One region of the Lacrimispora sp. genome, then DNA from elsewhere that is predicted to be linked to it. Evidence: a T-box and tRNA genes for the amino acid it is inferred to sense, from the RefSeq annotation. Region 1 holds a T-box; the other regions hold tRNA genes.
What was found. The T-box of region 1 lies ahead of thrS (threonine--tRNA ligase). A T-box ahead of a tRNA ligase gene usually reads a tRNA of that ligase, here a tRNA-Thr.

Region 1 (5,213 bases):
ATCTCTGATCTGTTCATTAATCATTAAATCGCTAATTGTCGTGCACCTCCATAATATAGTGTGTGTTGGTCGGAATCCACGTTTCTTGCCCATAGGCATAAAAAAAAGTAGATAGACAAACGCTATCCACCACCAAAGTCTTTACACAGAACACCTATGTATCAAAGGCTATGAACCAGGGACACTTGCTCGTGCCATGGTGAGGCGGATACCTACTTTCCTGTCTGTTGTTTCCACAACTTAGAATATAATACTACAAGTTTGTTTATCTGTCAACATCTTTTTGTGGTTTACCGACATAAATAATATCTTATAATAATTATATCATATATAGCGCTGCAATTCTACTGTAATTTGAATGAAATCACGGATTTCATATCGTAAACTTTTGTATTCCTCTTAAACATTTGCATAAAAAGAGAAAGATACGCCAGCTGCTTTCCTGACGCATCTTTTTCTATTCCTATCTGGTCTTAAACGTAGCACATTCGGTATGTTCCGCTTTCTGTGCTCCATCTCCGGCTATTCCAATATGCTCTGCGGAACAGTGGCGGCCTTCATTGTAAACACAATTTACTGCTTCGCAATCCACCTCCAAACGGCTTTCCGGAGTTTTAAATAAATTGTGGAAAGAACCATCCCGGTTTTCATCAAAGCTGCCGCAACAGGTATCGTAGCTGTCCTTTGCCTGAGAACCTTCTACGATAATGGCTGATTTACAGCAATAATTATCAGAATTGTGGAGACAATTTGTTACATTGCAATCTAATTTTGTCATGACACGTTTCCTCCTGGCATTCTTATTGAGATTTTATTTCAGAAGGTAGTATGCACAACAGGGAAGGAAAATATTCTCACGAATACGATCCTTCCCTGCTTCAAAGCTGTTATGACAATTTTATTTTTTTTCTTCTGTTACATGAACCTTTTTGATTTCCTTTGTACGGATTTCACGGCAGATATCATCAATAAAGTCTTTTAACGGGCGCTGACCTTCATCGCCATTAAAACGGCTGCGGACAGATACTACGCCTTCTTCCTCCTCCTTCTGGCCAACCACCAGCATATATGGGAGTTTTTCCAGACGGGCTTCACGGATCTTATAACCGATTTTTTCTGCACGTTCATCCACAGTAGCCTGAATGCCGTTGTCTTTTAACTGCGAAACGACTTTCTGAGCATACTCATGATACTTCTCGGAAATCGGAAGTACGCGCACCTGCTCCGGGCATAGCCAGGTTGGGAATGCAGCCTCATATTTTTCAATCAGCCATGCAAGAGTTCTTTCGTAGCAGCCGATGGAAGTTCTGTGAATGATATAAGGACGTTTTTTTGTTCCGTCTTTATCTACGAAACTCATATCAAAACGCTCTGCAAGGAACATATCAAGCTGAATCGTAATCATGGTATCTTCCTTACCGTAGACATTCTTAGCCTGAATATCAAGCTTTGGACCGTAGAATGCTGCTTCTCCTACCGCTTCTGTATACTTGATTCCGATATGATCAAGAATCTTACGCATCATATCCTGAACCTCATCCCACATCTCAGCATTTCCCATATAATGACTGGCATTATCCGGATCCCATTTGGACATCTGATAGGTTACATCGCCTTCCAGTCCCAGAGTGGTCAGACAGTATTTCGCCAAATCCACACAGCCTTTGAATTCTTCTTCAATCTGATCCGGCCGGACAACGAGATGACCTTCGGAAATGGTAAACTGGCGGACACGGGTAAGGCCGTGCATTTCGCCGGAGTCCTCATTGCGGAATAAGGTAGAGGTCTCGCCGTATCTGCATGGCAGGTCACGATAGGACTTCTGGCTTTGTTTGTATACATAATACTGGAACGGACAGGTCATGGGACGAAGGGCAAACACCTCATCATCCTTTTCCTCATCTCCTAAAACGAACATTCCTTCCTTATAATGATCCCAGTGATCGGAAATGACGTATAAGTCTTTTTTAGCCATAAGAGGAGTTTTTGTTCTCATATAGCCTCTCTTTTCCTCTTCATCTTCAATCCATCTCTGTAAGGTCTGAATGATCTTGGCTCCCTTGGGCATCAGAAGAGGAAGTCCCTGGCCGATCACATCAACCGTTGCAAAAAGTTCAAGATCACGTCCCAGTTTGTTGTGGTCACGGTTTTTAATGTTTGCCAGATATTCCAGATATTCGTTTAATTCTTCTTTCTTTGCAAAGGCAGTTCCATATACACGTGTCAGCATTGCATTTTTCTCACTGCCTCTCCAGTAAGCACCGGAAGAAGAAATAAGCTTAAATGCCTTAATGGACTTTGTGCTCATCAGATGAGGTCCTGCACATAAATCTGTGAAATCCCCCTGGCGGTAGAAAGAGATCTCTTCACCTTCCGGAAGATCCTGAATCAGTTCTACTTTATATGGCTCGCCCTTTTCTTCCATGAACTTGATGGCTTCTTCTCTTGGAAGAGTAAAACGTTCGATCTTCTCTCCTTCTTTTATGACCTTTTTCATCTCTGCTTCAATTTTATCAAGATCCTCTCTTGAAAAAGAGGGAATATCAAAATCATAATAAAAACCATTATCAATGGAAGGTCCTATGGCAAGTTTTGCTTCCGGGTAAAGTCTCTTTACTGCCTGCGCCAGTATATGGCTGGCGGTATGACGGTAAGCAGAAAGTCCTGCCGGATCGCTCACTGTTAATATGCTTAAATTGCAGTCGGCATCAACGATTGTTCTTAAATCAACTACCTTTCCATCTATTTCACCTGCACAGGCATTCCTTGCCAGGCCCTCGCTTATATCAGAAGCGATTTCGATTACTGATAAAGCATGTTCATATTCTTTGACTGAACCGTCTTTTAATGTAATTTTCATTTACCATCAATCTCCTTTATTTTGTTGTGATATATTCTATTTCCAAACATGTCAGGGCCTGACTGGTCAGACTCTGTTGTTGATGCACTGTCACTTTAGCGACAGCTTTCCCTTAAGCGTCTTGTGCTTCCTGCAGGAAATACTTTAATTCTACAGGAGCATTCCTATAACTTTCCTATCAAACAAAAAAAGCCCCTTTCCATATGTTTCCATACAGAAAGGGACGATTAATCATAATTAATCGCGGTTCCACCCCAGCTTGAGTGAACAAAAAATGTTCAGACCACTTCATTTGATGATAACGGAATCACCGTTCCCGATTAAGGGACGCTCCAAGATGGTCTTCTCATAATATTCCGGTAAAACACTTTCACCAAACGTGTCTCTCTCTGGACTTTCCTATTATGATACTATTCTTGTCAATGCGTTTTCATATTATGCTTTCTATCTAAATTATAGCATGGTAAAACATTTTGTCAAGCATCATGAAAATATTTTTCTTATAAAAGAATGATCAGTGCTGCTGTAATCGTCACAATGCTTATGACTATGGACAGTGAATTGATGGCGCTGGCCATTCCCACATCCCCTTTTAAGGCTCCGGTAAATGCAGGAGCTACCGAGGAAATCGGTCCAAGGCTTACTATGGCTAAAGCCCTGCGGATTTCCAAGTCAAAGGGAGCCAGCAGATAAAAGAATACGGATACTAAAATTGCAATAAGATATCTGGCTCCCAGAAGCCTGATGATCTGAGCCATCTTTTCTTTTTCCATACGAATCTCAAAACCAATACCCAACATAAAAAGAGCCAGGAATGCATTGGCTCCTCCGGCAGTATCAGAAAGGCTGATGATTACGGCAGGCAGCTTAATATTTAATATGCTCAATATGGTCATAATGACATAGGTATCAAACGGTACAGAAGAAAACAGCTTTTTTATCATCTTTCCTATGGAGGGCTTTCCATTTTCCCCCAATACCATTCCTGCCAGGGTGTAAGTCATTCCCGTACACATTACAGAATTCCCTGCATCAAAAAGACTGGTAACTGCAAAGCCTGCCGGACTTAAAAAGCTCTGCACAAAGGGCATGGTAAAATTCCCGATATTATACCCTGACATATTGAGCATGGCAAAGGACTTGTCTACTTTTGATTTTCTTAAATTCATCAAATATCCAGCTGCAATCGTTAATAAATTACACAAAATCCCAATCAGGCATACAAACAAAAGAGAGTTTTCCATGGTGATCTTGCTGAAATTAGATATAATGGCTGCCGGAAGTGTAATCTTAATTACAATTCTGGAGATCAGATAAAAATCCTTCGGTTCAAAAAAACCGATCCGTTTGAGGGAATAACCTATGATAATGATTGCAACAAATGCAACCGCTTTCGTAATAACCGCCGCCATACCTAACATCCTTTTTCTTATATTTCCAAAAAAATCCGGTGGTGCAAAAGCCCCACCGGGTAATCGAAAGAGTTATTTTACTTCTACACTCCAGCCCTTTGGACCGTTTATCTTTCCAAGCTGAATGCCTGTGATGGTATCATAGAGCTTCTGTGTCAGTTCTCCGATTTTTCCACCGCCAATGGCCATCCGCTCCTCTTCAAAACGAAGTTCTCCTACCGGTGAAATAACGGCTGCCGTACCAGTTCCGAAGCATTCTTCCATCGTACCGTTCTTCGCTGCTTCAACCACTTCATCTACGGATACCTGCCGTTCTTCTACCGGAATCCCCCATTCTTTGCAAAGAGCAATTACAGAATTCCTTGTAACTCCAGGAAGAATGCTTCCGTTTAATTCAGGCGTGATCACTACACCGTTGATTTTAAAGAAAATGTTCATGGCTCCGACTTCTTCAATATACTTGCGGTAAACTCCGTCAAGCCACAGCACCTGAGAATATCCTTCCTCATGGGCTTTTACCTGGGATGCCAGGGAAGCCACATAATTTCCTCCGGTCTTTGCTTCACCGATTCCCCCCTTGACAGCTCTTACATACTCATCTTCGATCCATATCTTAACAGGATCAAGACCGCTGGCATAATAGGCACCTACCGGTGACAAAATGATCATGAACTTATAAGTATGAGAGGGTCTTACTCCAAGGAACGGGTCCGTAGCAATAACAAAAGGCCTGATATAAAGAGAAGTACCCGGTCTTGTAGGAATCCAGTCCTGGTCTGCCTTTACAACTTCCTTTAACGCCTCTAAAAACAGATCTTCCGGAATCTCAGGAATACAAAGGCGGCTGTTGCTGCGGTTGGCACGCTCGATGTTCTTATCCGGACGGAACAGCAAAATCCTTCCATCTTCCGTTTTATAAGCCTTTAAACCTTCAAACATTT
Region 2 (5,213 bases), on a different contig from region 1:
TTATTGAGCAAGGTATCGTAGTAACCGTTTGTCATAGAACCTACACCCATGAACATGTTGACAATGGATATGGCAATTACGGCCAGATATATGGGACCCAGGGTCCGTATAATGGATTTGAATTCGTATTTACAAAGTTTGTAAAACATTTTATTAGCCCCCTTCTGTTAGCTGGTATATGAAAATATTTCGCGAAAAAGCTGATCTACGGATTTGCCTTCCTGTTCGCGTATATTGTCTACGGTATCGTGACGTACAACCTTGCCGTTCTGCAGGAAAATAGCTTCGTCCAATATCCGTTCAATATCGGAAATCAGGTGCGTCGACAGCATAACAGTGCCATTTTCATTATAATTAGTCAAAATCGTGTTCAGGATGAAGTCTCTGGCGGCCGGATCCACTCCTCCAATTGGTTCGTCCAGCAAATAAAGCTGTGCTTTGCGGCTCATAATTAAGGCCAGCTGAACCTTTTCCTTTGTACCTTTTGACATGGTTTTCATTCGTTCATTTTTCCCGATGCTTAAAGCGGAGAACATCTCCAGGGCCTTTTGACGATCGAAATCTGAATAAAAATCAGCAAAAAAATCGGTTAAGTCAGAGGCTTTCATCCAGTCGGCAAAATACATACGATCGGGAAGATAAGAGATAATTGCTTTTGTTTCTACACCCGGAGAATGTCCGTCTATTAGCAGGGTTCCTGAGGTTGGGTGCAAAAGCCCGCAGAGAAGTTTGATAAATGTAGTTTTACCAGATCCATTAGGCCCCAGAAGACCGACAATGCGGCCTCGGCCAACGGTTAAATCCATATGATCCAGTGCCGGCTTTGTTCCATAGGTCTTGGTCAGCCCCTGCACGTTAATTAGTTCCTGATTCATTCTGTTTCCTCCTTATTTTCCCAAGCTGCGAGCAGCTCACGTGTTTGTTCATCTGTGTAGCCAAGAGCATGCATAGATGCAAAAAATTCACTCATGCGCTGATATGCAAAATCTTTACGAACACTTTGTATCAGTGCCAGATCTTCTGTGACGATACGGCCTGTTGTGCGGTGGGTTTCCACAAGTCCTCTGTTTTCCAGTTCAGCCAGCGCTCGCTGCATGGTATTGGGGTTGACGCCCGCCTCGGCGGCTAGTGTTCGCACTGCTGGTATAGCTGCTCCGGACGCATATAAGCCGGATACGATAAGCATGGTGAGTTGGTCGACGAGTTGTATCCAGATTGGTCGGTCTTCTGTCAATTTCCAGTTCATGATGCAGCCTCCTTTTATATTATTGTATTAGTGATTTAATACAATAATACAGTATGTGTTTCAACTTGTCAATAGGTAATGAAAATATAAAGTGTGAGACATACTTGATTTTTCACATTTTCCTTCCCATGGAAACAAAATATTGATAGTTCATAGTATTTGTCGTATTCTTATAGTAATGTATTATATTTTTTATACAAATAATAATTCTTTTTTTATGGAGGTACTAATGGATTTTAGAAAGACATTTGATGCAATTCCAGAAGCGTTTGATCAATGGAGGCCACGCTACTGCAAGGAACTTTTTGAGTTTTTGATTGATTATACAAAAATTGACCGGATGAAATCGGCACTTGAAATTGGTCCCGGAACGGGGCAGGCTACGGAACCGTTTTTAAAAACCGGCTGCAATTATCTGGCAATCGAGCTGGGTGAAAATTTTGTGGAATTTACGAAAAATAAATTTGGCTCATATAATAATTTTCATATTGTAAACGGTGATTTTGAAATTTATGACTTTGGGACTCAGAGATTTGATTTGGTTTTTTCTGCGGCTACGATCCAATGGATACCGGAAGCCATCTGTTTTCCAAAGGTATATGATCTTCTTAAAAGTGGTGGGACATTGGCGATGTTTATGACATATACAGATGAAAAGACATCGAACCTTGCATTATTTGAAGAAATACAGAAGGTATATGACGAACACTTTCATGTTGATACAAAATATACATGCAAACTGGACTACGGCAATGTTGTCAATTACGGTTTTACTGATTACAGTTACCGTGAATGGAAAACAACACGGGTATATACCGCCAAAGAGTATGTGGATTATCTGGCGGGCACGCAGGTGGAACATATTACGTTAAAGGAGCCATATAAATCAAGTTTTTATCATGGGATTTATCAAGCGGTTGTAAACGCGGGAAATAAAATTGTACTTAATGATACGATTGCCCTGTACTTAGCAAAAAAGCCTTGATTCTATAAAAGGGATAGAAATGAAAGCCGTCGAAAATGAAAAAGTCCGGTTTATGCAATGGAATACTGCTTGCTGCAATACAACATCGAATCAATCAGAGTCAAATAACTGAAAAATGAAAATGGTTTCTATTTCATTCCATAAAAACGGATAACCAAATCAAAGAGTGCCTGAACGAATCATTAAAAATTATGGTAAAATATTGACAACTTATACCTGTATGGGTATAATACACCTATACCCCCATAGGTATAAATATATGTTGCGGCTAATGGTACATAAATGAATTTTATATGTGTCACCATGTAAATCAGTGCAATGATATATAGTTATGCTTCAATGGGAAAGGTTTATTTTTATCATAGAGCAGGAGGAAAAAATGAAAGAGTGGGTGCTATTTATACTGTTTATTCTTGCAGGAGCAGGAATGCTGGGAGCAGGAATCTTTTATTGGAGAAAGGAAAGAGATGATTTGGATTCTGTGAAGATTTACAGAACGGTTACAATTATCGGGGCTGTAATTGTATTATTATCATTGGTATTAAAGTTTTTGGTTTAGATTTGTATATTATAAGGAAGTTGAAAATTCAAATTCAACTCCCTTTTTTTATGAAATCCAATTATAGGACTGCAGATAAGTGGTATATGGGAGAGGGGGGAAGTAATTGCCTGGGAATGAGCAAAAAAGTTTGTTTTAAAATAAGAAAAACCCCGTAAATACGAGGTTTTTAATAAGCTCCCGGGGGGACTCGAACCCCCGACCCACGCATTACGAATGCGTTGCGCTACCAACTGCGCTACGGAAGCAATCCGGTTTTTTTGGCATGACAGCCAAACCTTTGATATTATAACAACTAATTTATGAAAAATCAACCCTTTCATGAAAAAAACTTAAATTCGCTGACTTGAAAAAGTAAATTCCACTGTCATGTATCATATTCTTTCTGTCTGCGTGAAATGATACCGTAAGACCAGATATATCTGTCAAGGGGGCAAAGCCCCTAATGGCAAGCCCTTGACAGGTAATCTGGCTTTCGGTACAGGCTGTTCAAGCCAGAAATGGATAGCTTTTTTTATATGAAAGATTAGATTCCACTTGTGCAATACTAAATTTCAGTATGGGTTAAAAGAGCGGAATTTACTTTTTCATTTCTGGAAAACTTAAATTCTATGTCTGATTTATGATAATGTCTTAACATACTACACGTGATTACGCCCCACTCGATCTATTACGTGGTATACTTATTCCTCATGAATATATAGAACGTACTTATTATTATAAATACTAACGATATTAGCCTTTTGCTGATTGGAAAGGGAATAAAGGGGTTTTGCGTACGGTATTGCCATGATCAAAGTCAGCCTTTTCTTCTTCGGTATATTTAAGAGACGGTTGATGAGCCGTTTGGTACAGCCAATCTTGATGGCGGCATAGCCCTTGGAAATATGTTCCTCAGACAGACGTTTTATGATTTCGTATTGTTCCAGTGCTTTCATTAATAATGTTATATTTCTCATATGCATTCGGATACTAACTTTACTCATTGCTGTGAATTACTTGAAATTATTCCCCTTATCGAAGCCTTGCATGAAATAGCGGAAGAAAAGTCGTGGTTTGCGTATTTTAACCATAAAGCTATACTGTTTCTATGTTTTGGTCTATTTAATTCTCATGAATAAAATGACTGAGGATAAAGCTAGAGGATTGGCTGCCCAATTTCCAAAGCGGTATTTCGGTAGTGGTCAATTGCAAGTGCAATGAACGTGCGCATTGCCTTGGTCAAATAATGAGCTTTTTTGTAGGGGGCGCAGAGCTCCCAGCGAGGGCGCTGAGGCAGGTAGAAGTATGCCACTTCTTTCTGTTCCTGTGCATAGTTGAATGTGAGGAGGGAGCATGCCATATTGTTCTTTACCATATTGCACATGGTCCAGTTACTTTTTGCTTCAAAAAGTAGCTTAGGCATAAAACCGGATTCTTCAAACAGCGGGGCGATGATGGAACACATCGTAGAACTCTTAAACATCAGAACAAAGTATTCATCTTTGAAATCCCTTAAATCAGCAACTGCAAATGGTGCATCCGGCGGGTTTGCATTCTTTGCAAGCGGATGGCGGCGCGGAACTGCAAGAAGAATATCTTCGTAATAAATATGTATATATTCGTCTCCGGTCTTATCATCATAGCTAAGCGTGACAAAGCCCAAATCTAAATATCCTTTGGAAATCAAAGATTGCTGCCTGTGTACGCCAATTTCCTGAGGCTCTATGACGATTTTGGGTAATCGATTGTGAAAATCAGGATAAACGCTTGTAAGCATTTTGATACCGCGTTCCGGTGTGAGCCCGATGGAAAGACTGCCCGCTTTACTGTCCGCAATGTCGTTTAGAATATCGTAAGTCTCTTTTTTAAAAATGTAAAATCTGCCGTCCATAATCCACATACACCTTGCCGGCCTCCGTTAAGCGCAGGGGGTTCTTGCACCGGTGGAACAGTGGTGTGCCAAGCTCTGTCTCCATTTTCAGGAGCTGCTGATTCATTCCTGACTGGGAAATAAACATTTTTTCTGCAGCTTTCGTAATGCAGCATTCGTCTGCAATCTGAATGATATATTCTATCTGTCTTAAATCCATGAAATATCCTCCCGGAAAGATATTGTGAAATAAGTTTTACTTAGTCAATAACTAATGACAAATAATTTTACTTACTTATAGATGTTTTATACAATAAATTCAAGAAAATGGCAAGAGAAATATAAAATATGCCATGAAATTGAAAGGAGAATTTAGTTGTGTCATCAGATATCACAAAGGTGGAGGTATAACCTGTGGCAGGCGCTGATTGTATGGAGTTGACTTTGAGCGGTGCACATACCCCGTACTTTATAAGAAATGTGGTTGTCCTATATGCGGATAACGGATAGACTGGCGTCGGGAAAGTCCCGGGAGGTGAAAAATCACAAAAGTCCTAAAGAAATGCATACC
Region 3 (5,213 bases), on a different contig from region 1:
ACTTCTTATGCTCCTCATTGGTGATCAGGGGGCAATGGACGTACACAGGTACTTCCCAGCCAAACGCTTCGTAAAGGCGGTTATATTTGGGAGAAGAGGATAAATACTCATTGCCTCTTACCACATGAGTAATCCCCATCAGGTGATCATCCACAACGTTTGCAAAATTGTAGGTAGGATATCCGTCGGATTTCATCAATACCATATCATCCAGTTCCGAGTTATCTACAGAAATATCGCCGTAAATCTCATCATGGAATGTGGTCGTTCCTTCGGTCGGATTGTTCTGGCGGATAACATAAGGCATTCCTGATGCCAGATTTGCTTCTATTTCTTCCTTTGAAAGATGGAGGCAGTGTTTATCATAGGTCATGATCTCCTGTCCATCTACGACTTTTTTTAATGTATCCAGCCGGTCCTGACCGCAGAAGCAGTAATATGCTTCTCCTTTTTCGATCAGCTTTTTCGCATAATCCAAATAGATACCGGAGGCCTGACGCTCACTCTGGACATATGGTCCCACACCGCCATCCTTATCAGGACCTTCGTCATGGATTAAACCTGTCTCTTCCAGGGTTCTGTAAATAATCTCGACAGCGCCTTCCACGAAACGTTCCTGATCCGTATCTTCAATGCGGAGAAGAAAATCACCGCCTTCATGTTTTGCAATCAGGTACGCGTACATTGCGGTCCTTAAATTTCCCACGTGCATGCGGCCAGTAGGACTCGGTGCGTATCTTGTTCTTATTTTACTCATTGTGAACACACTCCTATATCTTCTTTCTTATGATGGGCTGATGAAAAGAATCAGCCATGCGGCTGAATCCGGAAGCCGCATAGCCCATTATATACCGAACCACTAAAAAAAACAATGATTTGGAAAAATTATCTTACGATTACATGCCGGGTCCAACGAACTGGGGGGCATCTTCAATATCTCCCGGACTAAAGCCAGGCTCTGCATCCACTCCCGTATCATCTTCTCCCGGAAATACCGGAGCCGTGGTTTCCGCAGGCTTTGTTATTCCGGGACCGATCTCCTGAGGCTTGGTAGAATCCTCTTTCTTTGGAAGGGAAGAAACGTAGCTGATGGCCTCATCGAGCTGAGGCTTCAAGCTGTCATAATAGGGAGTACCGGTTAGCTGGGCAAGCAGTGACTGGGCGGTGTTTACCTTTTCTTCCGCTGTGCTGTCCTGGTATTCCAGACCTTTCATCTCTCCAATAAGAGACTGGAGAGCTGCTGCTGCCTGTTCCAATGCCTGCTGGGCGGCCAGGGAATTCTCCAGGTTTTTCTGGGACTGGGACTCCAGCTTTTTCCTTTCCTCCTCTTCCTTCCATTTGGTGGCATCCGCTTTTGCCGCAGCTTCTGCTATCGAGGAGAACAAATCTTTGGTTCCTGTTTCCTTGGCAGTCTTTTCCCCCCTGGAATCCACATTGGAGACATAGACCGTAGACGGCATATCCCAGTCTAAGGCCGGAAGGTCTTTATTGATTCCTGCCATAAAATCATGCCAGATCCTTCCGGAATAGGTCTTTCCATATACGCCGGGCATTGCTTTCGGCGTATCATAACCTACCCAGATGGCGGTTGTATAATATCTGGTATATCCGCAGAACCAGGTATCCTTATTGCTGTTGGTCGTACCGGTCTTACCTGCGGCAGGAACGGTAAGGCCAAGGCCGTAGCCTGTTCCGTAAGGCTTATCAAGGGTTCCTTTTAATACATCGGTAATCATATAAGCCGTATCTTCGGTAAAGATTCTCTCATCAGCCGGACTCTCGTTATATATCTCTCCATCATACTGGCTTTTAATACTGGTAATACAGGATCTGCTGCTGTATAACCCCTTATTTGCCAAAACCGAATACCCCTTTGCCATATCGATCACGCGGGCCCCTTCTGTGAAGCCTCCGATGCTCATACTGATATTTCCATTGTCCATGTAGCTTAAGCCGGTAAAGTGCATTTTCCCCAGATATCCGATTCCTTTATCCACACCGATATCTGCAAGCACCTGCCAGGCGACGGTATTTAAGCTTCGGTTTAATGCCTCTCTGACGGAGACAGGACCATAATATTTTCCACCACTGTTTTTGGGGCCTTTATCAAACAAATGGTCATTTACCAGTCTGGAGGGATAATAAAATCCTGTCTCAAAGGCCGGTGCATAATCAATCAGAGGCTTAATGGTGGAACCAGGCTGCCGTTTGCTTAAAAATCCTCGGTTATACTCATCGTCAGTTCCACGGCCTCCTACAATGGCGACCACATAACCGGTCCGGTTATCGATGCAGACAGCCGCTCCCTGCAAGGCAAATTTTCCATTTTCCTGAACCTCTTTGAACTTTTTCAAACGCTCATCAATGGTGCTCTGCAGGGCATTCTGTATGTTCGTATCAAGGCTCGTATGTATTTCAAATCCGCCGCTTCTTATCAAATCGCTTTTAGACTGGTAAGCCTCCTGATACTGCTCTTTGTAGCTATCATACGCAGCCTTATTGTTAAACACATATTTAAACACAAAACCATCGTTCTTCATCAGCTCTAACGTGGCAGCATGAATGGCATAACTGGTCTGATAGTTTTCTTTGGTCCCAGGCTCATAAATTTTTGCAACGGTCAAGGGCTGTGCCTTTGCATAATCTCTTTCTTCTTCCGTAATCAGCTTGTTGGCAGCCATATTGTTAATGATCTGATCCCGCTTTTTCTGAGATGTCTCCGGATGGGCCACAGGATCATACCTGGAAGGATTGTTGCTGATACCTGCCAGAGTCGCCGCTTCCCATATGGTTAGATCCTTAGCTTCTTTGTCAAAATAATACCGGCTGGCTTCCGATACGCCGTAACAGCGATTGGCGTAAAAGTTGGTGTTACAGTAAAATTCAAGTATTTCTGACTTTGAATACTTCTTCTCCATCTGGGGAGCCGCAAAAAACTCGGTCAGTTTTCTCTGAAAGGTCCGTTCCTGGGTTAAATAGGTATTCTTAATTACCTGCTGGGTAATCGTACTGCCTCCCTGAGTTATGGTGCCTTTATTCTTTACATACACCAGCCCTGCCCGAAGAAGACCAAGATAATCAATCCCATGATGTTTATAAAATCTCTTGTCTTCCTGAGCTACATAAGCTTTCTGAAGATTTTCACTGATTTCTGAGATGGGAACATACTCATAATGGCCGGAATTGATGGTTCCGATCAGAGTTCCGGAAGAATCATAGATTCTTGTGTCCGTTGGCTGTGAAAAGTCTGTCTTGCTTGTCTTACTCATAATGGAATCGGCCTTTTCTTTACAGGCCAGGATTTCATCCTGATATTTTAAAAATACGGCACCGCCGGCCAGGCACCCTAAAACCATAACCGCCAGAAACATAAAAAGAATAATTTTTATGGGCTTAAAAAATACAGACCACATACTTTTCTTCTTTTTTTTTCGTTTCTCCATTTCGATGTGCCTCCTTCTTATAATTTGTATATGACAAAAACGGGAAGTCTCTTATCTAAGACTTCCCGTTTGTTTTCAGAGCTGATGACGGGAATCGGACCCGTGACCTCCTCACTACCAATGAGGTGCGCTACCATCTGTGCCACATCAGCTTATGAATGGTTCCTCGCTTGAACCTCGTATATCATAGCATGGGAAAATCTGTTTGTCAACATTATTTTCAATTATTTACTAAAATGTACACAATTGCAAAAACTTCAAACTCTGCATGGGAAAAGCATTCCTTTACAAAATACCCTTAAAGCTTTCATTCAGAGTATTGCAGGAACTGTTAAACCGTTCCATCTCTTCTTCCGTCAAAGATAAAGGCAGAACACGCTGAATTCCGTTCTTATTTATAATGCAGGGAACACCGGCATATACACCGGTCTGTCCATACTCTCCCTTTAGCATGGCCGAAACAGTAAAGACGCTGTTCTCATCTCCGAATATAGCTCTTGTTATTCTGGTAAGAGACATACCGATTCCATAATAAGTAGCCTGCTTGGCTTCTATAATCTTGTACGCCGCAGTACGCACCTCTTCTTCGATTCGCTTTAATTCCTGACGGCTTACCATATCTTCCTCCCCGCCGGTTCCGCAAAGTGACAGAATTGGCTTTGTTGCAATCATCGCCTGACTCCAGGGAACAAACTCGCTGTCCCCATGTTCTCCAATCACGTAGGCATGAACATTTCTCGGATCCACCCGTAAGGATTCTCCAAGAAGATAACGAAGCCTTGCAGTGTCCAAAGTGGTACCGCTTCCAATCACCCGTTTTGGATTAAAACCGGATATTTCGTAGGTAATTCTTGTCATAATATCCACCGGATTGGTTGCCACAAGGAACAATCCATTAAATCCTGACTCTGTTACGGGCTGAATAATGGAACGGAATACGGACGCATTGCGTTTTAACAGATCAAGCCTTGTTTCTCCAGGCTTTTGAGCCACACCGGCACAGATCACAACAATATCCGCATCGGTACAGTCTTTGTACTCCCCGGCATATATCTTCATGTGGGATCCGGAGAAAGCCAATCCGTGATTTAAATCCATGGCCTCCCCCTCTGCTCTTTTCCGGTTAATATCAATCAGAACAAGTTCATCACAAACGCCCTGATTCAACATGGAATACGCATAGCTCATTCCCACCATACCTGTGCCCACCAATGCGACTTTTCTTTTATCTGTTCTCATCATCAATCACGCTCCTGTTATTGTTATAGTTATTTTATCATGCATCATGGAAACTATACACTTCTATATTCCCCGGTCGATTTTTTTTGCCATCAATTCACTGTTACTGCTGTATATTACAGCGCTTTCCCTGGTGATCTTTCCTTCCTTGTACAGATGCAAAAGGCTTGAGTCCATGGAAACCATACCTTCTGCCTGCCCGGTAGCTATGACAGAATCGATCTGATGGGTCTTTGATTCACGAATCATATTCCGTATGGCATTGTTGAAAAACATGATTTCAAAGGCCGGTTCCACGTTCCCATCGACTGTGGGAATCAATTGCTGGGAGACCACTGCCTGAACCACCATGGAAAGCTGCATCCGGATCTGCTGCTGCTGATTCGGAGGAAACGTATCGATGATCCGGTCAATGGTATTGGCCGCCCCTACCGTGTGAAGGGTGGAAATCACCAGATGACCGGTTTCCGCAGCCGTCATGGCGATGCGGATGGTCTCGTAATCTCTCATCTCTCCCACCAGGATTACATC

Region 2: it has a tRNA-Thr gene. The T-box ahead of thrS (threonine--tRNA ligase) is inferred to sense a tRNA for this amino acid. The anticodon was not compared.
Region 3: it has a tRNA-Thr gene. The T-box ahead of thrS (threonine--tRNA ligase) is inferred to sense a tRNA for this amino acid. The anticodon was not compared.

Annotation. Positions count from the first base shown of each region.
Region 1 covers NZ_JBKVXF010000002.1:878,551-883,763, reverse strand. The annotation lists gene infC (translation initiation factor IF-3) at 1-24, opposite strand, end outside; gene ACLTWA_RS12385 (DUF1540 domain-containing protein) at 464-778, opposite strand; gene thrS (threonine--tRNA ligase) at 899-2,860, opposite strand; T-box leader at 3,077-3,292, opposite strand; gene ACLTWA_RS12375 (AEC family transporter) at 3,361-4,272, opposite strand; gene ACLTWA_RS12370 (branched-chain amino acid aminotransferase) at 4,345-5,213, opposite strand, start outside.
Region 2 covers NZ_JBKVXF010000001.1:426,725-431,937, reverse strand. The annotation lists gene ACLTWA_RS02130 (hypothetical protein) at 1-149, opposite strand, end outside; gene ACLTWA_RS02125 (ABC transporter ATP-binding protein) at 168-875, opposite strand; gene ACLTWA_RS02120 (GntR family transcriptional regulator) at 872-1,246, opposite strand; gene ACLTWA_RS02115 (class I SAM-dependent methyltransferase) at 1,476-2,231, shown strand; gene ACLTWA_RS02110 (hypothetical protein) at 2,611-2,790, shown strand; tRNA gene ACLTWA_RS02105 (tRNA-Thr) at 2,966-3,038, opposite strand; gene ACLTWA_RS02100 (hypothetical protein) at 3,474-3,776, opposite strand; gene ACLTWA_RS02095 (LysR family transcriptional regulator substrate-binding protein) at 3,929-4,663, opposite strand; gene ACLTWA_RS02090 (LysR family transcriptional regulator) at 4,638-4,862, opposite strand; partial or broken gene gudD (glucarate dehydratase) at 5,075-5,213, shown strand, end outside.
Region 3 covers NZ_JBKVXF010000001.1:1,050,751-1,055,963, forward strand. The annotation lists gene gltX (glutamate--tRNA ligase) at 1-757, opposite strand, end outside; gene ACLTWA_RS05130 (transglycosylase domain-containing protein) at 897-3,443, opposite strand; tRNA gene ACLTWA_RS05135 (tRNA-Thr) at 3,523-3,595, opposite strand; gene ACLTWA_RS05140 (L-lactate dehydrogenase) at 3,729-4,682, opposite strand; gene ACLTWA_RS05145 (type IV pilus twitching motility protein PilT) at 4,746-5,213, opposite strand, start outside.